3 regions of the Streptomyces sp. NPDC050121 genome follow, and region 1 is predicted to be linked to each of the others. Evidence: riboswitches for the same ligand, from Rfam matches in the RefSeq annotation. Region 1 holds a riboswitch; each other region holds the start of a gene.
What was found. Region 1 has a riboswitch for thiamine pyrophosphate ahead of thiC (phosphomethylpyrimidine synthase ThiC). Riboswitches for the same ligand answer to the same signal wherever they lie in the genome.
Positions count from the first base shown of each region.

Region 2: another riboswitch for thiamine pyrophosphate. It lies ahead of ACIBTS_RS10170 (thiamine ABC transporter substrate binding subunit); the one in region 1 lies ahead of thiC (phosphomethylpyrimidine synthase ThiC).
Region 3: another riboswitch for thiamine pyrophosphate. It lies ahead of thiO (glycine oxidase ThiO); the one in region 1 lies ahead of thiC (phosphomethylpyrimidine synthase ThiC).

Region 1 covers NZ_JBITJV010000020.1:165,526-169,713, forward strand. The annotation lists gene ACIBTS_RS28305 (hypothetical protein) at 1-528, shown strand, start outside; gene thiC (phosphomethylpyrimidine synthase ThiC) at 630-2,456, opposite strand; TPP riboswitch at 2,449-2,638, opposite strand; gene ACIBTS_RS28315 (YibE/F family protein) at 2,911-4,188, shown strand, end outside.
Region 2 covers NZ_JBITJV010000005.1:125,151-129,338, forward strand. The annotation lists gene ACIBTS_RS10165 (ABC transporter permease) at 1-1,315, opposite strand, end outside; gene ACIBTS_RS10170 (thiamine ABC transporter substrate binding subunit) at 1,408-2,484, opposite strand; TPP riboswitch at 2,568-2,676, opposite strand; gene rlmN (23S rRNA (adenine(2503)-C(2))-methyltransferase RlmN) at 2,701-3,807, opposite strand; gene ACIBTS_RS10180 (hypothetical protein) at 3,872-4,188, opposite strand, start outside.
Region 3 covers NZ_JBITJV010000049.1:12,088-16,275, reverse strand. The annotation lists gene pknB (Stk1 family PASTA domain-containing Ser/Thr kinase) at 1-86, opposite strand, end outside; gene ACIBTS_RS42870 (thiazole synthase) at 227-1,021, opposite strand; gene thiS (sulfur carrier protein ThiS) at 1,027-1,227, opposite strand; gene thiO (glycine oxidase ThiO) at 1,224-2,390, opposite strand; TPP riboswitch at 2,388-2,499, opposite strand; gene ACIBTS_RS42855 (hypothetical protein) at 2,552-2,902, shown strand; gene ACIBTS_RS42850 (NAD(P)/FAD-dependent oxidoreductase) at 2,935-4,182, shown strand.

The sequences.
Region 1 (4,188 bases):
GGGGCGGGCGCCGTCGCCGCCGTCCTCACCCCCGTTCTCGCCGGGACCGCCGCGGTGATCTTCCTGCTCGTGGGCTACCTCCTCAGGGCGCTGGACCCCGACCAGGCGTTCGCCAGGACCATGCTCACCGCCGGGTGGGCGTTCGGTGCCGTGGCCGTGGCCGCGATCCTCGTCGCCACCGTCGCGCTGCTGCTCGCCGCCCTGCGCAACCGGCCCTCCCTGGAGGCCGAACCGTACGGCGAGCTGAGCGAGGAGGTCGCCGCGGCCAGGGAGGCCTGGCGGGAGGCCCTGCTGGAACGCGGCATCCTGCCGTTCCTCCGGGAGGCACTCGCCGCCCCCGGTGCGGCGCCCGCCCTGCACACCGACCCGGTCCCGCCGACGGTCACAGGCCGCCTTCCGAAGATCGGCTACGACCGGCCGGGCTTCACCAGCCCGGACGACGGCCGTTCGACGGGCCCCCGCCCGAGCTTCAGCAGCCCGGACTACACGAGCCCGGACTTCGGCGGCCCGGAGAACCGGCCGGAATAGGCACTCGGCTTGCGCCCCCGCCGACCCTTGCCGAGGGGAGCGCAAGCCGTACGCCGGGCCTACAGGCAGGCAGGCAGGCCGACAGGCAGGCAGATGGTCTGTCAGTCGGCCAGTGGCAGATAGACCCGGTTGCCGCTCGCCGCGAACTCCTTCGACTTCTCCAGCATCCCCTCGGCGATCTCCTCCGCCGAGGCCCCGTCGGCCGCCCCACCACCGAACCGCTCGGTGATGCTCTGACTGATCTTCATCGAGCAGAACTTCGGCCCGCACATGGAACAGAAGTGGGCCGTCTTCGCCGGCTCGGCCGGAAGTGTCTCGTCGTGGAACTCCCGTGCCGTGTCCGGGTCGAGGGCAAGGTTGAACTGGTCCTCCCAGCGGAACTCGAAGCGGGCGTCGGACAGCGCGTCGTCCCATTCCTGTGCACCGGGGTGCCCCTTGGCGAGGTCGGCTGCGTGGGCGGCGATCTTGTAGGTGACGACGCCGGTCTTGACGTCGTCACGGTTGGGCAGGCCCAAATGTTCCTTGGGCGTGACATAGCAGAGCATGGCCGTGCCCCACCAGGCGATCATCGCGGCACCGATGCCGGAGGTGATGTGGTCGTACGCCGGCGCGACGTCCGTCGTCAGAGGGCCGAGCGTATAGAACGGAGCTTCATCACAGATCTCCTGCTGAAGGTCGATGTTCTCCTTGATCTTGTGCATCGGGACATGTCCCGGGCCCTCGATCATCGTCTGTACATGGAAACGCTTCGCGATCCGGTTGAGTTCCCCGAGCGTCCTCAACTCGGCGAACTGCGCCTCGTCGTTGGCGTCCGCGATGGAACCCGGCCGCAGCCCGTCGCCCAGCGAGTACGTGACGTCGTAGGCGGCGAGGATCTCGCAGAGTTCCTCGAAGTTCTCGTAAAGGAACGACTCCTTGTGGTGCGCGAGGCACCAGGCCGCCATGATCGAGCCGCCGCGCGAGACGATGCCGGTCTTCCGGTTGGCGGTGAGCGGGACGTACGGGAGGCGGACACCGGCGTGGACCGTCATGTAGTCCACACCCTGCTCGGCCTGTTCGATGACCGTGTCCTTGTAGATCTCCCAGGTGAGCTCCTCGGCCCGGCCGTCCACCTTCTCCAATGCCTGGTAGAGCGGAACCGTGCCGATCGGGACGGGGGAGTTGCGCAGCACCCACTCACGGGTGGTGTGGATGTTCCGGCCGGTGGACAGGTCCATGACCGTGTCGGCGCCCCAGCGGGTCGCCCAGGTCATTTTCTCCACCTCCTCCTCGATGGAGGACGTCACCGCCGAGTTGCCGATGTTGGCGTTGACCTTCACCAGGAACCGCTTGCCGATGATCATCGGCTCGATCTCCGGGTGGTTGACGTTGGCCGGCAACACCGCGCGGCCCGCCGCGATCTCCTCGCGGACGACCTCCGGAGAAACGTTCTCCCTGATGGCCACGAACTCCATCTCGGGCGTGATCTCCCCCCGGCGCGCATACGCGAGCTGGGTGACCGCCGCGCCGTCCCTGCTGCGACGCGGCAGGCGCGGCCGCCCGGGGAAGACCGCGTCGAGGTTGCGCAGACCGCCGCGCGGCGACGTGTGCTTGAGGCCGTCGTCCTCGGGACGGACCGGCCGGCCCGCGTATTCTTCGGTGTCCCCGCGGGCGATGATCCAGTTCTCGCGCAGCGGCAACAGCCCCCTGCGGACATCGGTGTCGGCGAGCGGATCGGTGTACGGGCCGGAGGTGTCGTACAGCGTGACCGACTGCCCGTTGGTGAGGTGCACCTGACGGACCGGCACCCGCAGGTCGGGGCGAGTGCCCTCGACGTAGCCCTTGTGCCAGCCGATGGACTTCCCGGCCTCCACGGTATTCGCGTCGACCTCTTTTTCGCTGGTCGCGTTCTGCGTGAAGGCAGGCGTGCGTGTGTCCTTGTTGGTCATGAGACCTACTCCCTACGCCGGCATTACCCGGTAACAGGTTCGGCGGTCGACGCAGCGGCTACCGCCTGCCGACGTTTCATGTGAAACATCACTCGAATCGAGAGACGTTCCACGTGAAACACCGCTAAGACGGAGGTCAGCGCCCTCTCAGCCCGGTGCTCCGAGCTCCCGCGTGTGCAAAGGTGCCTCCACGCTAGCGTCAATTCGGGCGCGGTGAACAGAGGGCCCCTGTCGTTCTTGCGATGATCGGTCGGTGACCACGACACACCAGCCCCCGTACCCGCCCCCCGAGCCGCCCCGTCGGCCGGGCTCCGGAAACGGCGCCGCCAGTGGCCCCGGTCCTGGCGGCGGCTCCGGAAACAGCCCCGGGAACGACCGCGATGTCCACAGCGGTCACGATGGCGAGCGTGATCACGGGCAGTACCCAGATCACGGACCGGGGTACGCCGGTGGATTGGGCGGGCTGGGTCGGCTGGGGCGCGGTGGAACCCCCAGGAGCCGGGCGCAGGACCCCGGCGGAGGCCCCGGCCCGGGGAACCAGGCGGGAGGCGGCAACGGGCGAGGGTACGGGTACGAACCTGAATACGGTCCTGGATACGGCCGTCGCGACGGTTCCGACGCGGACACCGGCGTCGGCACCGGCTACGGGGCCGGCGCCGGCCCCGAGTACGGATACGGCCGCAGGCGCGGCGAGCACGGTCATGGGCAGAATCCCGACCATGGTCATGGCGGTGACCCCAGGAACGGTCCCGGAAACGGCACCAGGCACGGCTCTGGCGAGGGACCTGGTGACGGCCAGGCACATGGCCCGGGCGACGAGCACGGGCACAGGCACGGGGGACACGGACACGGCCACGGGGAGCACGGGCACGGGCGACGTCACGATTCCGGCAACGGGCCCGGACCGGGGCCCGGAGATGGGCACGGTTCCGGGGGTGGTCACGGGCACAGTCACAGCCATGGCCCTGCGGCCCCCGTCTCCCAGCACCTGCGCAAGGTCATCGCGGCCATCCTCATCCCGTTCGGCGTGGCCGTGGTGGTCGGGCTCGTGGTGCTGTGGCCCGGTGGCGCGCCGGCGCACGAGCGCACGGGGGTCGGCTTCGACCGGCAGACCCAGCAGGCCACGGTCACCAAGGTCGTGAGCGTGAGCTGTGCGTCGGTGAACGCCTCGCGCGAGACACCGACCGGCGACACCTCCACGGCCGAGGGATCCTCCGCACAGCAGCAGGCGAGCGGATCCTGCAAGAAGGCCACGATCCGTGTGGACACCGGTAAGGACAAGGGTCGGACGTTCACCGAGATCGTCCAGCCGGACCAGTCACGGCAGTTGGAACAGGGCGAGAAGGTCGTGGTCGCCTACGAGCCCTCCGCGCCGAAGGACCTGCAGTACTCGGTCACCGACGTGAACCGCCGCGTCCCGATGACCGTGCTCGCCCTCATCTTCGCGGTCGCCGTCGTGGTCGTCGGGCGGCTTCGGGGCGTCATGGCGCTGGTCGCACTGGCCATCAGCTTCCTGCTGCTGAACTTCTTCGTCCTGCCCGCGATCCTGCAAGGCTCGAACCCGTTGGTCGTGGCGGTGGTGGGAGCGAGCGCCATCATGCTGATCGCGCTCTATCTGTGTCATGGTCTCTCGGCCCGCACCTCGGTCGCGGTGCTCGGCACGCTCATCTCGCTGCTGCTGATCGGCATCCTGGGTTCGGTGTTCATCGACTGGGCCGCGCTGACGGGCAAC
Region 2 (4,188 bases), on a different contig from region 1:
ACGCCCCGAGCACGGCCGCCGCCTCACGCAGCCGCTGGTCCACCGCCCGCAGCACCGGCAGCATGGTCCGTACGACGAAGGGCACGCCGACCAGCGCCTGCGCCAGCGGCACCAGGATCCACGTACCGCGCAGGTCCAGCGGAGGCTCGTCCAGCGCGATCAGGAACCCGAAGCCGACGGTCACGGCGGAGACGCCGAGCGGCAGCATCAACAGCGCGTCGAAGCCACGGACCAGCCGCCCGGCGTCCCGGCGGGTGAGGGCCGCGGCGGCCAGCCCGCCGATCAGCACCGCGATGGCGGTCGCGGCGATGGCGTACTGCAGGGAGTTACCGATCGCCTCGATCGGCGGAACCAGGAAGACATTGCCGTCGTCGCTGGTCAGCGCCCGGTAGTAGGCGAAGCCTGGCGTGTCCAGCGAGCGCTGCACCAGCACCGCGAGCGGCAGCACCAGCAGCACGGCGATCGTGGCGAGCACCCCGGCGAGCAGCGCCCACTGCCCGGTCCCACGCGGCCGGCGCGCCGTCACGGAGGCGTCCACGAGCCGCAGCGCGGTCTCCCGCCGTCGTACGGCGGCGGCGTGCACGGCGAGGATCGCGCCGACGGCCACGAACTGGACGATCGTGAGGACGGCCGCCGTCGACAGGTCGAAGATCTCGGAGGTCTGCCGGTAGATCTCCACTTCGAGCGTGGAGAAGGTGGGGCCGCCGAGGATCTGCACCACACCGAAGGAGGTGAAGGTGAAGAGGAAGACCATCAGCGCGGCGGCGGCGACGGCGGGCCCGAGGGCCGGCAGCGTGACCGTGCGCCAGGCCCTCAGCCGGGACGCGCCCAGCATCCGCGCCGCCTCCTCCTGCCGCGGGTCGAGCTGCGACCACAGCCCGCCCACGGTCCGTACGACGACCGCGTAGTTGAAGAAGACATGCGCGAGCAGGATCGCCCACACGGTGGTGTCCAGCCGTACGCCCCACAGCTCGTCGAGCAGTCCGCCGCGCCCGACGAGCGCGAGGAACGCCGTACCGACGACGACCGTCGGCAGCACGAACGGGACGGTGACGACGGCCCGCAGCACCTGCTTGCCCGGAAAGTCCAGCCGCGCGAACACATACGCGCCCGGCAGCGCGACCAGGAGCGTGAGCGCGGTGGACGCGAGCGCCTGCCAGGTGGTGAACCACAGGACGTGCCGGATGTCGGACTGCGCGAGCACGTCCCACAACCGCCCGAACTGCCAGCCGCCGTCCGTCTTCAGGCCGCGCGCGACGATCGCGGCGACCGGGTAGGCGAAGAAGACCGCGAAGAACGCGACGGGCACGGTCATCAGAGCGAGCCGCGCCGCCGCGCTCTCCTTGGTGCCCTTCCCGGGGGCGCCCTTCCCGGGGGTGCGCTCCCCCGGGGGCCTCTTCTCCAGGGCTACTTCAGTACGAGCGAGGTCCATGACTTGACCCACTGGTCGCGGCGGTCGGCGATCTTCGCCGGGTCCATGGTCTCGGGGTCCTTGGCGGCGGGACCGTACTGGGTGAACTCGGCGGGCACGGCCGCGCCCTTCACCACCGGGTACACGAACATGTTGAGCGGCATGTCCTCCTGGAACTTCTTGCTGATCAGGAAGTCGATCAGCGCCTTGCCGCCCTTGCCGTCGGCCGCGTTGTCCAGCAGCCCCGCGAACTCGACCTGGCGGAAACAGGTGCCGGTCGCGACGCCCGTCGGAGCGGTGGTCGGCTTCGGATCGCCGAAGATCACCTCGGCGGGCGGCGAGGAGGCGTACGACACGACGAGCGGCCGGTCCGCTCCCGCCTTCCTGCCCCCGGCCGAACCGGAGAACTCCTCGTTGTAGGCCTGCTCCCAGCCGTCGACGACCTTCACCCCGTTCGCCTTGAGCTTCTTCCAGTAGCCCTCCCAGCCTCCGTCGCCGTACTTCGCGGCCGAGCCGAGCAGGAACCCGAGGCCGGGCGAGGAGGTGGCGGCGTTCTCGGTGACGAGGAGGTTCTTGTAGGCGGGCTTCACCAGGTCGTCGAAGGAGGCGGGCGGGGTCAGCTTGTGCTCGGCGAAGTACTTCTTGTCGTAGTTGACGCAGATGTCGCCGTAGTCGACGGGCGTGACCCGGTGTTTGCCGGCGTCCAGCTGAAAGCGGGTCTCGACCTGCGCGAGCCCCTTCGCCTCGTACGGCTGGAACAGCCCGTTGTCGAGGGCGCGGGACAGGAGGGTGTTGTCGACTCCGAAGAAGACGTCGCCCTGCGGGTGGTCCTTGGTGAGGATGGCCTTGTTGACGGCCTGCCCGGCGTCGCCGTCCTTGAGGACCTTCACCTTGTAGCCGGACTGCTTCTCGAAGTCGGCGAGCACGCTCTTGGAGACGGCCCACGAGTCGTGGCTGACGAGGGTGACGGTCTTGGACTCCGTCGCTCCCCCGCCGCCGTCCGTCGACCCGCACGCGGACAGCGTGAGCAGGCCGAGCCCGACGGCCACGGCCACGATGGTCTTGTTCTGCACTGGATTTCCTCCTGGGGGTGACCAGGAAGAGACGCGGCCCTGCCCGGGTCCGCACGGAACGGACACCGGGCAGGGCGCAACAGCTCGAGTGATGACCGAACTTCCTACCCAGAATGACCTGGGCGAGGTTCAGAGGGTCTGCGGGCCTGGATGCCGCACTCTCAGCGCTGTGGCGCTCCCCTGTCGGAATATGAAGATATGTGTACGGCCTAAAGACTACCGCTCGGTGGCCGCGAGCTGACCGCACGCCCCGTCGATCTCCTGACCACGGGTGTCCCGGACGGTCACGGGGACGCCGTGCGCGGCGATCGCCTCGACGAACGCCTTCTCGTCCTCCGGCCGGGAGGCCGTCCACTTCGAGCCCGGGGTCGGGTTGAGCGGGATGAGGTTGACGTGCACGGGCTTGCCCCGCAGCAGCCGCCCGAGCCGGTCACCGCGCCAGGCCTGGTCGTTGATGTCGCGGATCAGCGCGTACTCGATGGACAGCCGGCGCCCGGAGCGCTCGGTGTACTCGAACCCGGCGTCCAGCACCTCCCGCACCTTCCACCGCGTGTTCACGGGGACGAGGGTGTCGCGCAGCTCGTCGTCGGGCGCGTGCAGGGAGATCGCGAGCCGGCACTTGAAGCCCTCGTCGGCGAACCGGTGGATGGCGGGCACCAGCCCGACCGTCGACACGGTGATGCCCCGCTGCGAGAGCCCGAGCCCGTCCGGCGCCGGGTCGGTGAGCGCGCGGATGGCGCCGACGACCCGCTTGTAGTTGGCGAGCGGCTCGCCCATCCCCATGAAGACGATGTTGGACAGCCGGGCAGGCCCCCCGGGCACGTCCCCGTCCCGCAGCGCCCGCATCCCGTCGACGATCTGGTGCACGATCTCGGCGGTGGACAGATTCCGGTCGAGCCCCGCCTGCCCGGTGGCGCAGAACGGGCAGTTCATCCCGCACCCGGCCTGCGAGCTGATGCACATGGTCACCCGGTCCGGGTAGCGCATCAGCACCGACTCCACGAGCGTGCCGTCGAACAGCCGCCACAGGGTCTTGCGTGTGGTCCCCTGGTCCGTCGACAGATGCCGGACGACCGACATCAGGTCCGGCAGCAGCGCCTCACGCAGCTTCTCGCGCGCACCGGCGGGGATGTCCGTCCACTCCGCCGGGTCGTGCGCGTAGCGCGCGAAGTAGTGCTGCGACAGCTGCTTGGCACGGAACGGCTTCTCACCGATCTCCGCCACGACCTCCTTCCGCTCGGCGGGCGAGAGGTCGGCGAGGTGCCGCGGCGGCTTCTTGGCTCCGCGGGGGGCGACGAAAGTGAGTTCTCCGGGCTTAGGCATGGCCTTACCAGTGTCGCAGATCGAATCGGGTGGCCCGGGCCGCCCGGATCCGGGTGCGGGGCGGCTACCAGTTCCGTTCGGCGGTGGTCTTGGCCGGGCCGAGGACCTCCACGTGGCCGTGATCGCCGTACAGGGCACGCCGCCAGTCGCCGAACACCTTCGCGGTGCGGTCCGCGCTGTCCTGCTCTCCCACACCGAAGTCGACCCGGACCACGGCCACGCTGCGGGCGCTGTCCGCGGGCACCCGGATGTGGACGCTCGTCACGTGGGAGGCGAGGGCTGCATCCGCTTTCGGGGCGTCCGTCGTGAGGTAGGCGCGGAATTCGCGGAGCATCGGGAACCAGCGGTGCGGACCGCTCGCAGGGCCGTCGGTGCCCTGGT
Region 3 (4,188 bases), on a different contig from region 1:
ATCCCGCCGACCGCGATCCGCGCCTCGACGCGATACCGGCCGTCGAGCACCTGCCCGACCAGAGGGTCCTGAAGGGTCGTGTCCACGCAGGCGAGTGTACGAGCCACGACCGACACCACCGCATCCTCCGGCCCGATCACCCCTGACTGCAGCCGACCTGTAACGCGATCGAGGAGAGGCCGGGGGGAGCGGGGCGGTGGAGAGGCCGGGGGGAGCGGGGCGGTGGTCAGAAGGCGGGACGCTCGGGGTCCAGCGCCGCCCGGCCCGCGGTGGGGGACGACGCCTCGGCGAAGTAGCGGCGGGGGATCCGGCCCGCCAGGTGGGCCAGCCGTCCCGCCTCGACGCCGGCCCGCATCGCCGACGCCATCCGCTCGGGATCCCTCGCCCGCGTCACCGCCGACGCCAGCATCACCCCCGCGCACCCCAACTCCATCGCCAACGCCACATCCGACGCCGTACCGGCCCCCGCGTCCAGAATCACCGGCACACGCGCGTGCTCGACGATCAGCTGGAAGTTGTGCGGGTTGCGGATGCCGAGCCCGGAGCCGATCGGCGAGCCCAGCGGCATCACCGCGGCACACCCCGCATCCTCCAGCTTCCGTGCCAGCACCGGATCGTCGTTCGTGTACGGCAGCACCGTGAACCCGTCGTCCACCAGCGTCTCCGCCGCCTCCAGCAACTCGACCGGATCCGGCAGCAGCGTCCGCTCGTCGGCGATGACCTCCAGTTTGATCAGATCGGTACCCAGCGCCTCCCGCGCCAGCCGCGCCGTCAGCACCGCCTCCCCGGCCGTGTAACACCCCGCGGTGTTCGGCAGCACCCGGATGCCGAGCCGCTCGAGCACCGACAGCACGGAGCCGTGCACGGAGGGATCGACGCGCCGCATCGCGACCGTCGTCAGCTCGGTCCCGGAGGCGACCAGCGCCCGCTCCAGCACCTCCAGGCTGGGTGCACCCCCCGTACCCATGATCAGCCGGGACGAGAAGGACGTACCCCCGAGGACGAAGGAATCGTCGGCCATGGCGCTCAGCCTCCCTGTACGGCGGTCAGGACTTCCACCCGGTCGCCCTCGCTGAGCGCCGTCGCCGACCACCGCGCGCGGGGGACGACCGTCTCGTTGAGCGCGGCGGCCACCCCGGAGGGCGCCGGCGTCAGGGACCGTACGACGCTGTCGAGAGCCGTGCCGGGAGCGACCTTTTGCCGCTCGCCGTTCACCGAGATGTTCATGCGGGCTGCTCCGAGAGTGCGGCGGCGCCGAAACGCCGGGGTGTGAAGGGACGGGCCTCGTCCGGGAGCTCCCCGGTGGCCAGGACATGCGCCATCGCGTCACCGGTCACCGGCGTCAGCAGCACCCCGTTGCGGTAGTGCCCGGTGGCCAGCAGCAGCCCGTCCAGGCCGGTCGGCCCGAGCAGCGGCGCGTTGTCCGGGGAGCCGGGGCGCAGCCCCGCGCGCGTCTCGGTCAGCGGCAGCTCGGTGATCCCCGGCACCAGTTCATGGGCGTCGCGCAGCAGCTCGTACACGCCCCCTGCCGTCACCGTCGTGTCCCAGCCCAGTTCCTCGCTGGTCGCGCCCACGACCAGCTCGCCGTTCTCCCGGGGCACCAGATAGACCTGGCTGCCGCGCACCACGGCCCGCACCGTCCGGCTCAGGAACGGCGCGTACCGCCGTGGCACGGTCAGCCGCAGGACCTGCCCCTTCACCGGCCGCACCGGCGGCAGCACGTCCTGCGGGACCCCGGCCAGCCGCCCGCTCAGACTGCCGCCGGCGAGCACCACCTGTCCCGCCCCCAGCGCCGTCCCGTCCCGGGTGACGACCCCCGCGGCCCGCCCGCCCACCACGGACAGCCGCTCGGCCCACGCCCGCCGGAACACCACGCCCGCCCGCTCGCACGCGGTCACCAGCGCCGCGGCCAGCCGCCGCGGATCGACCTGGTGGTCGCCGTCCACCCGCAGCCCGCCGCGAACTCCCGGCGCGAGCATCGGCTCAAGACGGCGGCACTCACGCCCCGACAGCCACTCCGACGCCAGCCCCGACTGCCGCTGCAGGGCGTGCAGCTCGCGCAGATGGGCGCGGTCGTCGGCGTCCAGCGCGACCGCGAGCGTGCCGCACCGCCGGTAGCCGAGGTCGTGGCCGGTCAGCTCCGTCAGCTCCGCCGCGAAGTCCGGATAGCGGCGCGCGGAGGCGAGATTCAGGCCGAGCAGGGTCTGCTCGCCGTGGTGCAGTTCCGTGACGGCGGCCAGCATCCCGGCCGCCACCTGGGCGGCCCCGCCGCCCGGTTCCGGGTCGACCACCGCCGTGGCGAGGCCGCGCTGCGCGGCCCGCCAGGCCGTGACCAGCCCGATGATCCCGCCCCCGATGACGAGGACGTCTGACGTACGTGGAGACGACATGGGCGTCCAGCCCCTCCCTTCGCCGGCATGACCCGGATCAGGTTCGTACGGTCGGAGGCCGCCAGCCTCCCTCTCAGCCCGGTGCGTCCGGGCTCCCGCGAGTGCTCTACGTTGGCCACCCTAGCCCGATGCCGTATGTCTCAGTAAGGGAGCCTCCGCCCGTGCCCCGTTCGCTCGACGGTCTCGTCCTCGCCCCCGTCGCCGACCAGGCCCCGGGCCAGGTCGGCACCCGCACCCGCTTCGCCTACCGCGAGCAGGACGGCGTGATCTGGGCGGACTACGCGGGCGGCGACGTCGTACGCGGCCATCTGGTGGGTACCCGGCAGGGGGACCGGCTCGACTTCCGCTACGTCCAGCTCAAGCAGGACGCGACGACGTCCTCGGGGCACTGCGTGTCGACGGTCGTGGAGCTGCCCGACGGGCGGGTCCGCCTGGAGGAGACCTGGGAGTGGGAGTCGCAGACGGGCAGCGGCACCAGCGTTGTGGAGCAGGTCACGGAACACGACGGCTGACTGACGAATAGTCAGTTGTCTAAGGTGATCAGGTGAGTGAGCGCAGGCAGGAAGAAGGCGGCCCGGCCGGGCGGCGCGTGGTGGTCGTCGGCGCGGGCATGGCCGGGGTGCAGACCGCGGTCGCGCTGCGCGAACAGGGCTTCGACGGCACGGTGACGCTGATCGGCGCCGAACCCCACCAGCCCTACGACCGGCCACCGCTGTCCAAAGCCGTCCTGCTCGGCAAGTCCGAGGGCTCCGCCTTCGACGTCGACTTCGACGGCCTCGGCATCGAACTGGTCCTGGGCCGCGAGGTCCTCGGCCTGCGCCCCGCCGACCACGAGCTGGACACCGAGGCCGGGCCCGTCCCGTACGACGTCCTCGTCCTCGCCACCGGCGCCGAACCGATCCGGCTGCCCGGCGCCGAGGGCGTGCCCGGCGTGCACCTGCTGCGCACCCTGGACGACGCCGAACGGCTGCGGCCCGTGCTCGCCCGGCAGCACGACGTCGTGGTCGTCGGCGCGGGCTGGATCGGCGCGGAGTTCGCCACGGCCGCACGCGAGGCCGGCTGCGCGGTCACCGTCGTGGAGGCCGCCGACCGGCCGCTGGCCGGGGCGCTGCCCGCCGAGGTGGCCGCCCCGATGGCCGCCTGGTACGCCGACAGCGGTACGGCCCTGCGCACCCACGCGCGCGTGGAGCGCGTCGAGCCCGGAGCGGTCGTCCTCGACGACGGCTCGCGGCTGCCCGCCGACGCCGTCGTGGTCGGCATCGGCGCCCGCCCCGCCACCGCCTGGCTGGCCGGCTCCGGCATCGAGCTCGGCGCGCACCGCGAGGTCGTGGCCGACGCCTGTCTGCGCACCTCCCTGCCGGACGTGTACGCGGTCGGCGACTGCGCCTCCTTCCCTTCGGGCCGGTACGGCGAGCGGCTCCTCGTCCACCACTGGGACAACGCCCTCCAGGGGCCGCGCACGGTCGCGGCGAACATCCTCGGCGAGGTCACCGGCGAGCCCCCGGCCGTCTACGACCCGGTGCCGTACTTCTGGTCCGAGCAGTTCGGCCGCTTCGTCCAGTACGCGGGCCATCACACCGGCGCCGACCGCACCCTGTGGCGCGGCGATCCGTCGGGACCGGCCTGGACGGTGTGCTGGCTGCGCGAGGACCGTCTGGTCGCCCTGCTGGCCGTGGGGCGCCCCCGTGACCTCGCCCAGGGCAGACGGCTGATCGAGGCCGCCACACCCATGAACCCACGGCTTCTGGCGGACCCGGCACGCCCGCTGAAGGCGGCGACGGCCTCCGCGTGAGCACCT